2 linked regions of the Thiosocius teredinicola genome follow. The main gene of each other region encodes a partner of the protein of the gene in region 2 in a complex. Links are inferred from orthologs where the notes say so. Each region holds a gene or a part of one and is shown on either strand. Other genes may lie near its edges.

The links.
Region 1: the proteins of B1781_RS13800 (region 2) and smc are in contact, whole or in part, in a crystal structure (PDB 3ZGX), measured with the Bacillus subtilis proteins. The link is inferred for Thiosocius teredinicola from one-to-one orthologs.

Annotation. Positions count from the first base shown.
Region 1 is NZ_CP019936.1:3,309,776-3,314,592, reverse strand. Bases 1-4,077 are described here. They hold smc (chromosome segregation protein SMC), read left to right. Parts: upstream 1-376; coding sequence 377-3,877; downstream 3,878-4,077. Other genes in these bases: zipA (cell division protein ZipA), read left to right, coding at 3,938-4,077; queF (preQ(1) synthase), read right to left, coding at 1-183. In the rest of the region: more of zipA, read left to right, coding at 4,078-4,817. UniProt on the Bacillus subtilis protein: Required for chromosome condensation and partitioning.
Region 2 is NZ_CP019936.1:2,897,526-2,903,503, forward strand. Bases 1-2,725 are described here. They hold B1781_RS13800 (segregation and condensation protein A), read right to left. Parts: upstream 1,883-2,725; coding sequence 1,118-1,882; downstream 1-1,117. Other genes in these bases: rluB (23S rRNA pseudouridine(2605) synthase RluB), read right to left, coding at 1-16; scpB (SMC-Scp complex subunit ScpB), read right to left, coding at 6-1,118; B1781_RS13805 (tryptophan--tRNA ligase), read right to left, coding at 1,951-2,725. In the rest of the region: more of B1781_RS13805, read right to left, coding at 2,726-3,165; B1781_RS13810 (site-2 protease family protein), read right to left, coding at 3,179-3,856; B1781_RS13815 (L-threonylcarbamoyladenylate synthase), read right to left, coding at 4,167-4,790; B1781_RS13820 (PHP domain-containing protein), read right to left, coding at 4,797-5,639; B1781_RS13825 (hypothetical protein), read left to right, coding at 5,747-5,978. UniProt on the Bacillus subtilis protein: Participates in chromosomal partition during cell division. May act via the formation of a condensin-like complex containing Smc and ScpB that pull DNA away from mid-cell into both cell halves.

The DNA.
Region 1 (4,817 bases), 410 kb from region 2 along the record:
CAGCGATTTGAGCTCGACGCAGCGCTCGGCCGGGACATATTCGAGGTGCAGAGTCGCGAAGTCCGGCTGGCCGGTTTTGGGGCACAGGCAGGTGAACTCGGGCATGCGGATACGGATGGTGTAGTCGCGCTCCGGGCGCGGGTTGTCGAAGGTCTCCAGTTCTTTACTGGGTCGGGTGGACATGATGATTCCTGGTATTGGTTCGCAAATTGCCGCGGATTATACGTGACCACCTGCTGCCGGGGGCAGGAAAATGCCCGTGCTTTTCTTGGAAAACCGTTGTTTTTCATGCGGATGAAGCCAGTTATCGGCACCGTTTTCGCACCGGTGTTTGTTGCTTGTGTCGGCGCCGATCCATCCTGTATCTTTGCCCGCCATGCGTCTGGAAAAAATAAAACTGGCGGGCTTCAAATCCTTTGTCGACCCGACCACCGTACTATTCCCCAGTAACCTCGTTGGCATCGTCGGACCGAACGGCTGCGGCAAGTCGAACGTGATCGATGCCGTGCGCTGGGTCATGGGTGAGAGCTCGGCCAAAATGCTGCGCGGCGAGTCGATGGCGGATGTCATCTTCAACGGCTCGAGCAGCCGCAAGCCGGTCGGCACCGCAACCATCGAACTGGTGTTCGACAACTCGGACGGTAGCGCCGGCGGTCAGTACGCGCAGTACGCCGAGATCTCGGTCAAGCGCCAGGTGTCGCGCGACGGTCAATCGTTGTATTTCCTCAACGGCGTGCGTTGCCGCCGTCGCGACATCACCGACCTGTTTCTCGGTACGGGACTCGGGCCGCGCAGCTATTCGATCATCGAGCAGGGCATGATCTCGCGCATCATCGAGGCGCGCCCGGAAGATCTGCGTGTCTACCTCGAGGAGGCGGCCGGCATCTCCAAGTACAAGGAGCGCCGCCGCGAGACCGAAAACCGCATTTCGCACACCCGCGAGAACCTCGAACGCCTCGACGACCTGCGCGAAGAGGTGCAGAAACAACTGCGCCATCTCGAGCGCCAGTCGGCGACTGCGCAGAAGTACAAATCGTACCGCGAAGAGGAACGGCGGGTTCGCGCCGAGCTGCTGGTGCTGCGTCTCGACGAGATGCTCGGTGATATCGAAAAGCGCGACCGTACGATCGCCGAACAGGAAAACAAGCTCGAGGCGGCCATCGCCAATCAGCGCAATCTCGAGGCGCAAATCGAGGAGCAGCGGGCGGCGCATTCCGAGTCGAACGATGCCTTCAACGAGATCCAGGGCCGTTACTACGCGATCGGCTCGGAGATTGCGCGCCTCGAAGAATCGATCCAATACGCGCGTGAGGCGCGTCGCCAGCAAGAGGCAGATCTCGAGCAGGCACGTCGCTCCTTGCAACAGGCGATGTCGCTGAGCGAGCAGGACAGCAGCAAACTCGCGCAACTTGCCGGCGAACTCGAGCGCGACCAGCCGATGCTCGAAGAGTCGCGTGCGCGGGCCGACGAAACCGCACAGCAGTTGCAGGAAGCCGAGGCCGCGATGCAGTCCTGGCAGAACGACTGGGACAGTTTCAACCAGCGGGCCAATGAGCCGGCGCAGCAGGCGCAGGTCGAACGTACCCGCATCAACCACCTCGAACAGCAAGAGGTGCAGATCAAGCGCCGTCTCGCGCGCGTCGACGAAGAGCGTCAGAACCTGTCCGACGTGTCGCTGCAGGCCGAGATCACTGAACTGTTGCGCCGCGAATCCGAAGGCGAAGCCGGGTTGGGCACGCTGCGTCAGCAGGTTGAGATGCGCGTGCAATCGATTGCCGAGTTGCGTGAACGCAACCAGCAGTCGCAGGAAGAACTGGCCGCCTCGCGCTCAGAGTTGGAGACGCTCAAGGGACGCCTCGCCTCGTTGCATGCACTGCAGCAGGCGGCGCGCGGCGAAGGTGACAAAGACGTCGCTGACTGGCTGCGCAACCAGGGGCTCGACCAGGCACAGCGGCTGCTGGAACGTTTGCAGGTGTCGGATCGTTGGCAGCAGGCGGTCGAGGTGGTGTTGGCTGAGCAGCTGCAGGCGGTCATGGTCGATCGCGTCGACGCATCGGCGGCGCAGCTCGCGCAACTCGATAGCGGTGTGCTGACGCTGTTCGAGGCCAACGGCGACAATGTTGCCGCCAAGCCGGGTACGCTGGCCGAAGTGGCCCAGGGCCCCGGTCCCCTGGTGCATCTGCTCAATGCCATCTATGTCGCCGACAGTCTCGACGAGGCATTGTCGCGGCGTGGCCAGCTCAATCCGGGCGAGAGCCTGGTGACGCCCGACGGCATCCGTGTCGGTCGCGGCTGGGTCAGCCTGCAGCGTGGCAGCGATGCGCAGGCCGGCGTGCTGGCGCGCGAACAGGAGATTCGCGATCTGCAGCAACGCCAGGAAGAACTCGAACCGCGTGTTCACGAACTGGCCGACCAACTGGCGCTCGATCGCGAGGCCCTGGTCGAGGCCGAGCAGGCGCGTGAGACACAGCAGCGTGAACTCGAAGCCGCGCAACGCGTGGTGTCCGAGGTGCGCGCACTGCTGAGCGGCAAACAGGCGCGCGCAGAGCAGATCCGGCACCGACTCGAAGGGTTGGAGAGCGACGCCGAAGAACTGCGTCAGCAGATCGAGCAGGGTAACAGCGACATGGAGGAGGCGCGTAGCCGCCTGCATGCAGCGCTGGCCTCGATAGAAGACCTCGGCAACCAGCGCGATCAGTACGTGGCCAAGCGCGACGAGCTGCGCGGCGTGCTCGACCATGCGCGCAGTGCGGCGAGCGAGGCGCGCAACAAGGTGCACGAGATTGCCCTGCGCGTCGAATCGATGCGCACCTCGGAAGACTCGTTGCGTAACGGCATCGACCGCATGCAGCAACAGCTCGAGCAACTGCAACAGCGTTGCGGCGATCTCGAGACCAGCCTCGACTCCAGCAAGGCGCCGATCGGCGAACAACAGGCGAAACTCGAGAGCCAGTTGCAGGAACGTTCAGGCGTCGAGACGCAACTGACCGAGGCGCGCAAGCATCTGGAAGCGATCGACCATCAGCTGCGCGAACACGATCAATCACGTCACCAGGTCGAGCAGCGCGTGCAGGACGAGCGCTCACGCCTCGATCAGGCCCGCATGGCACGCCAAGAGATAATGGTACGCAGCAAAACGCTCGAAGAGCAGCTCGCTGAGACCGGCTTTGAGCGTGCCCAGCTGCACGAAGAGATGGCCGAAGAGGCGAGCGTGCAGGCCTGGCAGCAACGCGCTGAAGAACTGGCGAATCGCATCCAGCGGCTCGGGCCGATCAACCTGGCGGCGATCGACGAGTTCAAGGAACAGAGCGAGCGTATGGCCTATCTCGACAGCCAGCACGAAGACGTCAGTAAATCGCTGGCGACGCTCGAAGAGGCGATTCGCAAAATCGACCGCGAGACGCGCACGCGTTTCAAAGAAACCTTCGACCGTGTCGACAGCGGGTTCAAAGAGCTGTTTCCGAAACTGTTCGGTGGCGGTCATGCCTACCTGGAACTGACCGGCGAAGACCTGCTCGACACCGGCGTGACCGTTATGGCCCGCCCGCCCGGCAAGCGCAACAGCAGCATTCACCTGTTGTCCGGCGGTGAGAAGGCATTGACCGCGGTGGCACTGGTGTTCGCGATCTTCCGCCTGAATCCGGCACCGTTCTGTATGCTCGACGAGGTTGATGCGCCGCTGGATGACGCCAACGTCGGTCGTTACTCGTCGCTGGTCAAGGAAATGTCCGAGCACGTACAGTTCATATTCATCACCCATAACAAGGTCACGATGGAGATCGCCAATCAACTCAGCGGGGTTACGATGCATGAACCCGGCGTGTCGCGATTGGTCTCAGTCGATGTGGAAGAAGCGGCGGCGCTTGCCGCGGTTTAAGGGTGCGTACCGGCCGAATCCGACATTCGGTCGATTGGAGTTGTTCGACGGCAAATAGCGATGGATCCAGATCTCGTTAGACTCATACTTATCGTCTTCGGTGTCCTGCTGGTGGTGGGCATCTATCTTTGGGATCGCTACAAGCACGCCATGCCGCACAAACGCATGGCGCGCGACGTTGCTCGCGGCGACGATTACCAGGGTGGGGAAGAATCCGCCCGGGGATCGCGTGCCGAACCGACGCTGGATGATGACGACGTCGACGACTACAGCGACTACGACGACGATCCCGACGAGGTGCTTGGCCTCAAACCCAAACAGCAGCCACCCGTGGCGTCCGCCAAGGACGAACCGGAAACCGTGATATCGCGGTTGGCGCAGGCCGAGATGCCGTTGGGCAATGAGAGCCGGCCGCAAACCGCAGCGCAGCCGCAACCCGAGCCGCAACAAAAACCGGCAACTCAGGCCGAACCCGAAAAGCCGAAAGCCGCGCCGCGCAACCCGAACAAACGTGCGGCGTCGACACTCGATCCCGATCCGGTCGATGTGGGTGACTGGTCTGCGTCGCGCAACGATGATCCGCAATTCTCGATGGATCTGAACTTCGATGCACATGGCGACAACGACTACCTGCACACCGACCCGGCGCTGGCCGATGAGGTCGAACGCAAGATTGTCGTAATCAACCTGAAGGCCAAGAACGGTAGTTTCAGTGGCAGCGCCATCGAACGCGCATGCCAGCAGAACGGCATGCAGATCGGAGATATGTCGATCTACCATCGGTACGACGGCAACAGCGACCGTGTCATGTTCAGCATGGCGAGCATGGTCGAGCCGGGTACCTTCCCGGCCGACGACATGGCGAATTTCAGCACGCCCGGCCTGTCGATGTTCACCCAGTTGCCCGGCGTGCGCGACGGCGTCGAGATCTACGAGGCCA
Region 2 (5,978 bases):
TTGGATCAGACTTCATCGCTGCTCAGAATCGGCCGCTCGCGCTTTTCGGCTTCGGCTTCGGCTTCGGCTTCGGCTTCGGCTTCGGCTTCGGCTTCGGCTTCGGCTTCGGCTTCGGCTTCGGCTTCGGCTTCGGCTTCGGCTTCGGCTTCGGCTTCGGCTTCGGCTTCGGCTTCGGCTTCGGCTTCGGCTTCGGCTTCGGCTTCGGCTTCGGCTTCGGCTTCGGCTTCGGCTTCGGCTTCGGCTTCGGCTTCGGCTTCGGCTTCGGCTTCGGCTTCGGCTTCGGCTTCGGCTTCGGCTTCGGCTTCGGCTTCGGCTTCGGCTTCGGCTTCGGCTTCGGCTTCGGCTTCGGCTTCGGCTTCGGCTTCGGCTTCGGCTTCGGCTTCGGCTTCGGCTTCGGCTTCGGCTTCGGCTTCGGCTTCGGCTTCGGCTTCGGCTTCGGCTTCGGCTTCGGCTTCGGCTTCGGCTTCGGCTTCGGCAAGTGTGTCCTCGGTCGCTTCTGCGTCAAGCGACTCGCCATCGCCCTCAGCGCCTTCTGCACCCTCTTCGCCCGCCTTGTCCGGATCGCTCAGATCCAGCTCGCGATTGATCTCGTCGAGATCGCGCAACTCGGCCAACGTCGGCAGTTCGTCCAACGACTTCAGGCCGAAGTAGTCGAGGAACTCCCGGGTGGTGCTGTACAGCGATGGTTTGCCGGGTACATCGCGATGCCCAACAACACGCACCCACTCGCGTTCGAGCAGCGTCTTCATGATGTTGGTGCTGACCGACACACCTCGGATGTCTTCGATCTCGCCACGTGTGATCGGCTGTCGGTAGGCGACCAGCGCGAGCGTTTCCATCAGCGCACGCGAATAACGCGCCGGCTTTTCTTCCCACAGACGCGACACCCACGGCGAACAGTCGGCGCGCACCTGGATGCGCCAGCCGCTGGAGACCTCGGCCACCTCGATACCGCGACCTTCATAGTCCTGCGCCAACGTTTCGAGCGCCTCGCGCAGCTCTTTCTTTTCCGGACACTCGATCTCGGTGAACAGCGTCTGCAATGCGTCCAACGACAAGGGCCGACCGGCGGCGAGCAATGCCGCCTCGACGATATTCTTTAACTCAGGTGCAGCCATTAGCGTGCCTTCACATGGATCGGTGCAAACGACTCGGCCTGCACCAATTCAATCAACTGTTGTTTGATCAGTTCGAGTACCGCCATGAAGGTCACGACCACGCCCTGGCGGCCTTCGCTGATATCGAACAGATCGGTGAACTGGGTGAACCGCTCGGCGTTGACCGATTCGAGTACGCGGCTCATACGCTCGCGCAGCGACAAGGGTTCACGCGCGACATGGTGACTGCTGAACATGTCCGCGCGGTGCAGCACATCTTTGAGTGCCAGCAGCACCTCTTTGAGGTCGACTTCCGGCGGGTCCTGGTCGATGTGCTTGTGCGGCACCTCGACCACCACGGGGAACACGTCACGCCCCAGTTGCGGCAGTGCCTCGATATCTTCGGCCGCCTGTTTGAAGCGCTCGTACTCCTGCAGCCGGCGAATCAGCTCGGCGCGCGGATCGTGCTCTTCTTCTTCGTCGGCCGGTGGGCGCGGCAGCAACATGCGCGACTTGATCTCTGCCAGCATTGCCGCCATCACCAGGTACTCGGCAGCGAGTTCGAGACGCAGATCCTGCATCAACTCGATGTATTCCATGTACTGCTTGGTGATATCGGCAATCGGAATATCGAGGATGTCGAGGTTCTGCCGCCGGATCAGGTACAGCAGCAGATCGAGCGGGCCTTCGAACGCATCGAGAAACACCTCGAGCGCGTCGGGCGGAATGTAGAGGTCTTTGGGCAGGTTGTACTGCGGCTGCCCCTGCACGACGGCAAAGGGCATCTCTTCCTGCTGCGGGGTTTTGACGGCTTCGGCTTGTGGCTCGCTCAATGCAGGGCTATCCGTTGTTGTCAGTAGTCGAGCGACATCGCGTGTCGGACTTCGTCCATCGTCTCGCGCGCCACTTCACGCGCCCGTTCGCAACCCTCGTTGATGATGTTGCGCACCAGGTCGGGTTGCTCGGCGTATTCCTTGGCGCGTTCCTGCATCGGTTTGAGTTCGGCGAGCACGGCATCGATCACCGGCTGCTTGCATTCGATGCAGCCGATGCCGGCCGACTTGCAGCCCTGCTGAACCCATTCCTGCACACCTTGATCCGAATACACCTCGTGGAACTGCCACACAGGGCAGTTGGCCGGATCGCCCGGATCGGTACGCCGCACGCGCGCCGGATCGGTCGGCATGGTGCGCAGGCTCTTCTCGACGTCTTCGGGCAGGGCATCCAACGGTATGGTGTTGCCGTAGGACTTGGACATCTTCTGCCCGTCCAGGCCCGGCATCTTCGACGCCTTGGTCAGCAGCGGCTGCGGCTCGGGCAGGATTACCTTGCCACCGCCTTCGAGGTAGCCGAACAGACGGTCGCGATCGGCGATGCCGATATTCTGTTGCGATTCGAGCAAGGCGCGCGCTGCTTCGAGTGCCGCTTCGTCGCCCTGCTCCTGGTAGGAACGCCGATAGCCGGCATACAGCTTGGCGTTCTTCTTGCCCATCTTCTTGATCGCCTGCTCTGCCTTCTCTTCGAAGTCGGGTTCGCGGCCATAGATGTGGTTGAAACGGCGCGCCACCTCGCGCGTGAGTTCGACGTGCACCACCTGGTCTTCACCGACCGGCACCAGGCCGGCGCGATACACCAGGATGTCGGCCGACTGCAGCAGCGGGTAGCCCAGAAAGCCGTAGGTCGACAGGTCTTTCTCTTTGAGCTTTTCCTGCTGGTCTTTGTAGGTCGGCACACGCTCGAGCCAACCCAGCGGCGTGATCATCGACAGCAGCAGGTGCAGCTCCGCATGCTCGGGCACCCGCGACTGCACGAACAGCGTCGCTTCGCCCGGGTTGACGCCGGCGGCCAGCCAGTCGACCACCATGTCCCAGGTGGCCTGCGGCACCTTGCTTGGATCGTCATAATCCGTGGTCAATGCATGCCAGTCGGCGACGAAGAAGAAGCACTGGTACTCGTGCTGCAACTCGACCCAGTTGCGCAAAACCCCATGATAGTGACCCAGGTGCAAACGCCCGGTCGGGCGCATCCCGGATAGAACGCGTGCGTGTTGCGCAGCTACGGCAGCCAATTGATTACTCCACTCAAGACGGGACCGGCAGTATACCCAAGACGACGTCGCTGCCGGGCAGCAATCCGACCACGGCGACCACCATCGGCCACAGCAGCTGTCCCAGCACCTTGGTGACCAGCAATCCTATCAGGATGAACATCCCAAAAGGTTCGATCCGCGCGTACATTTTCGACAATTCGGCCGGCAGTAGCCCGGTCATGATGCGCCCGCCGTCGAGCGGCGGAATCGGCAGCAGGTTCAGCACCATCAGCATGACGTTGACGATCACGCCGGCGATGCCCATCAACAGTAACGGCAGCGCCACGGCGTGCATCGTGTGCAGCAGGTTGTGCGCCAGCAGCAACAGCAGCGACCAGGCGACCGCCATCAGGAAATTTACGCCGGGACCGGCGGCCGCGACGATCGCCATGTCACGCTTCGGCGAGTTGAGGCGCTCGGGTACGACCGGTACCGGCTTGGCCCAGCCAATCACGAAGCCGGTGAAGCTCAGCATCAGCAGCGGCACCAGCACGGTGCCGATCGGATCGATATGCGCCAGCGGATTGAAGGTGATCCGGCCGAGTTTGCGCGCCGTCGGGTCGCCCAGGCGGTCGGCCATCCAGCCGTGTGCGGCCTCGTGAACGGTGACGGCAAAGATCAGCGGCAACGCCCAGACCGCGATCCACTGCACGAGGGATAATTCTTCCATGGCCGCGATTATATCGCTGCGTTGTGCCGCTGGCGCGCCTGCATGGGTCGCTTAGCCCGAACATTTCACCAGCCGAACAACGCCATTGTTTTAAGTATCTGGAGCGGCAAGGATTTCCTTGAATCGTGATGCGAACGCCACATTTACAGTTTGTACCCGGCGTCGTTCTATTCGGATTCCTGCGGTTTCTCGCTCGCTGCGGCTTGGCTTTCAATCAAGCCATAGCGACGGCTATGACCTTTCGCTCCAAGCCGGCGCCTCAACGGCTGCGAAACGCGCCAGTTCTGCGAATACTGGTGAAGTGTTCGGGCTAGTCGGTGAACAGCGACACATCGCCCAGTCCGGCGCGCAGCACCTTGGGCGGGTCTTCGTGCAGATCGATCACGCTGGTCGGCTCATAGCCGCAGTAGCCGCCGTCGATGATCAGATCGACCGCATGGCCGAGGGTATCGCGCATCTCGTACGGGTCCATCATCGGCATGTCTTCGCCCGGCAGGATCAGCGTGCTGCTGAGCAGCGGCTCGTTGAGGTCGTCGAGCAGCGCCAGGGCCACCCGGTTGTCCGGGATGCGCACGCCGATCGTCTTGCGCTTGGCGTGCATCAGCCGCTTGGGAACCTGCTTCGTCGCCTGCAGGATGAAGGTGTACGGACCCGGCGTCAGATTCTTGATCAGGCGGTGGGCCTGGTTGTCCATCTTGGTGTAGGCCGAGAGCTCGGACAGGCTGCGTCCGATCAGCGTGAAATTGTGCTGTTCGTCGAGACGCCGGATCTGACGAATACGATCCATCGCCGTCTTGTCGCCGATCTGGCAGCCGATGGCATAACTGGAATCGGTCGGATAGATCACCACCCCGCCGTCGCGCACGATGTCCGCGGCATGACGAATCAACCGCGCCTGAGGGTTCTCAGGGTGGATCTGAAAAAACTGAGACATCTTAAATCAATGGCTTATCAGCCAATCCTTCCAAATTGGTTTACATCCCTGCGGTAGCTCGGGCAATCGACCGAGCTCGATCCAGGGCTGTTCCGGTCCGTGGTAATCGGAACCGGCGGATGCCAGCAAACCAAAATCACGCGCATGGTGCGCCATCGTGAAGTAGTCGTCCTTGCTATGACTCCCCGAGACGACCTCAAGCGCCGCGCCGCCGACCTCGACGAATTCGCCGATCAGCCGCCGCAGCTTGGTTCGCGTAAGGGGGTATCGCGCCGGGTGTGCGATTACCGCTTGCCCACCCGAAAGCCGAATCCAGCGCACCGCATCCTCGAGTTCGGCCCATTCGCCCGGCACATAGCCCGGCTTGCCGTTCACCAGGTACTTTTTGAACACCGCGCGCACATCGCTGGCGTGGCCATTATCCACCAGAAATCGTGCGAAATGGGTGCGACTGATCAAACGACCGTTGGATAGTGCGCGTGCGCCCTCGAACGCACCGTCGATGCCCTTGGCGGCCAGGCGCCGACCGATCTCTTCAGCGCGCCAATCGCGAAACTCGCGCAAACCTGCCAGGCCGCCGTTCAAGCGCTCGTCGTCCGCGGCCACGTTCAGACCAACAATGTGAATGGTCAGTGATTGCCAGGTGACCGAGATCTCGACACCCGGCACGAAACCGATGCCGACCTCGCGCGCCGCGTCGGCAGCCTCTGCGACACCCTCGAGCGTGTCGTGATCGGTCAGGGCCATCACCTCCACACCCCCGGCCTGGGCGCGGCAGATCAGCTCGCGCGGCGTCAGCGTGCCGTCGGAGGCGGTGGAATGGGCATGTAAATCAAATGAACTGGGCATAGCGCCGATTTTACAGGAACACCCGCGCCGCCGTTCGCCGACAAAGGCCGTGGTAATCGGCGCTATGCACCCTGTGCGATCAACTGTGCGTGCTACACTTCCGCGCCATGAAAGTCCCGCCGGTCGACCTTTCCCACCTTCGAGAACGCTATCGCGAACTGGCCACGCGAGTGCACGAGTTATGGGAATCGTCCAACCTCGCCCACGACGACGTCGACACCCCGGAACTGTTGCGCGACGCGATGTCGCAGCTGATCGACATGCTGCGGCTGATCGGTACCGACGAGTCGCCGGCCGACAGCGCCGAGATCAACACGGTGGGTGAATACGGCCTGCACT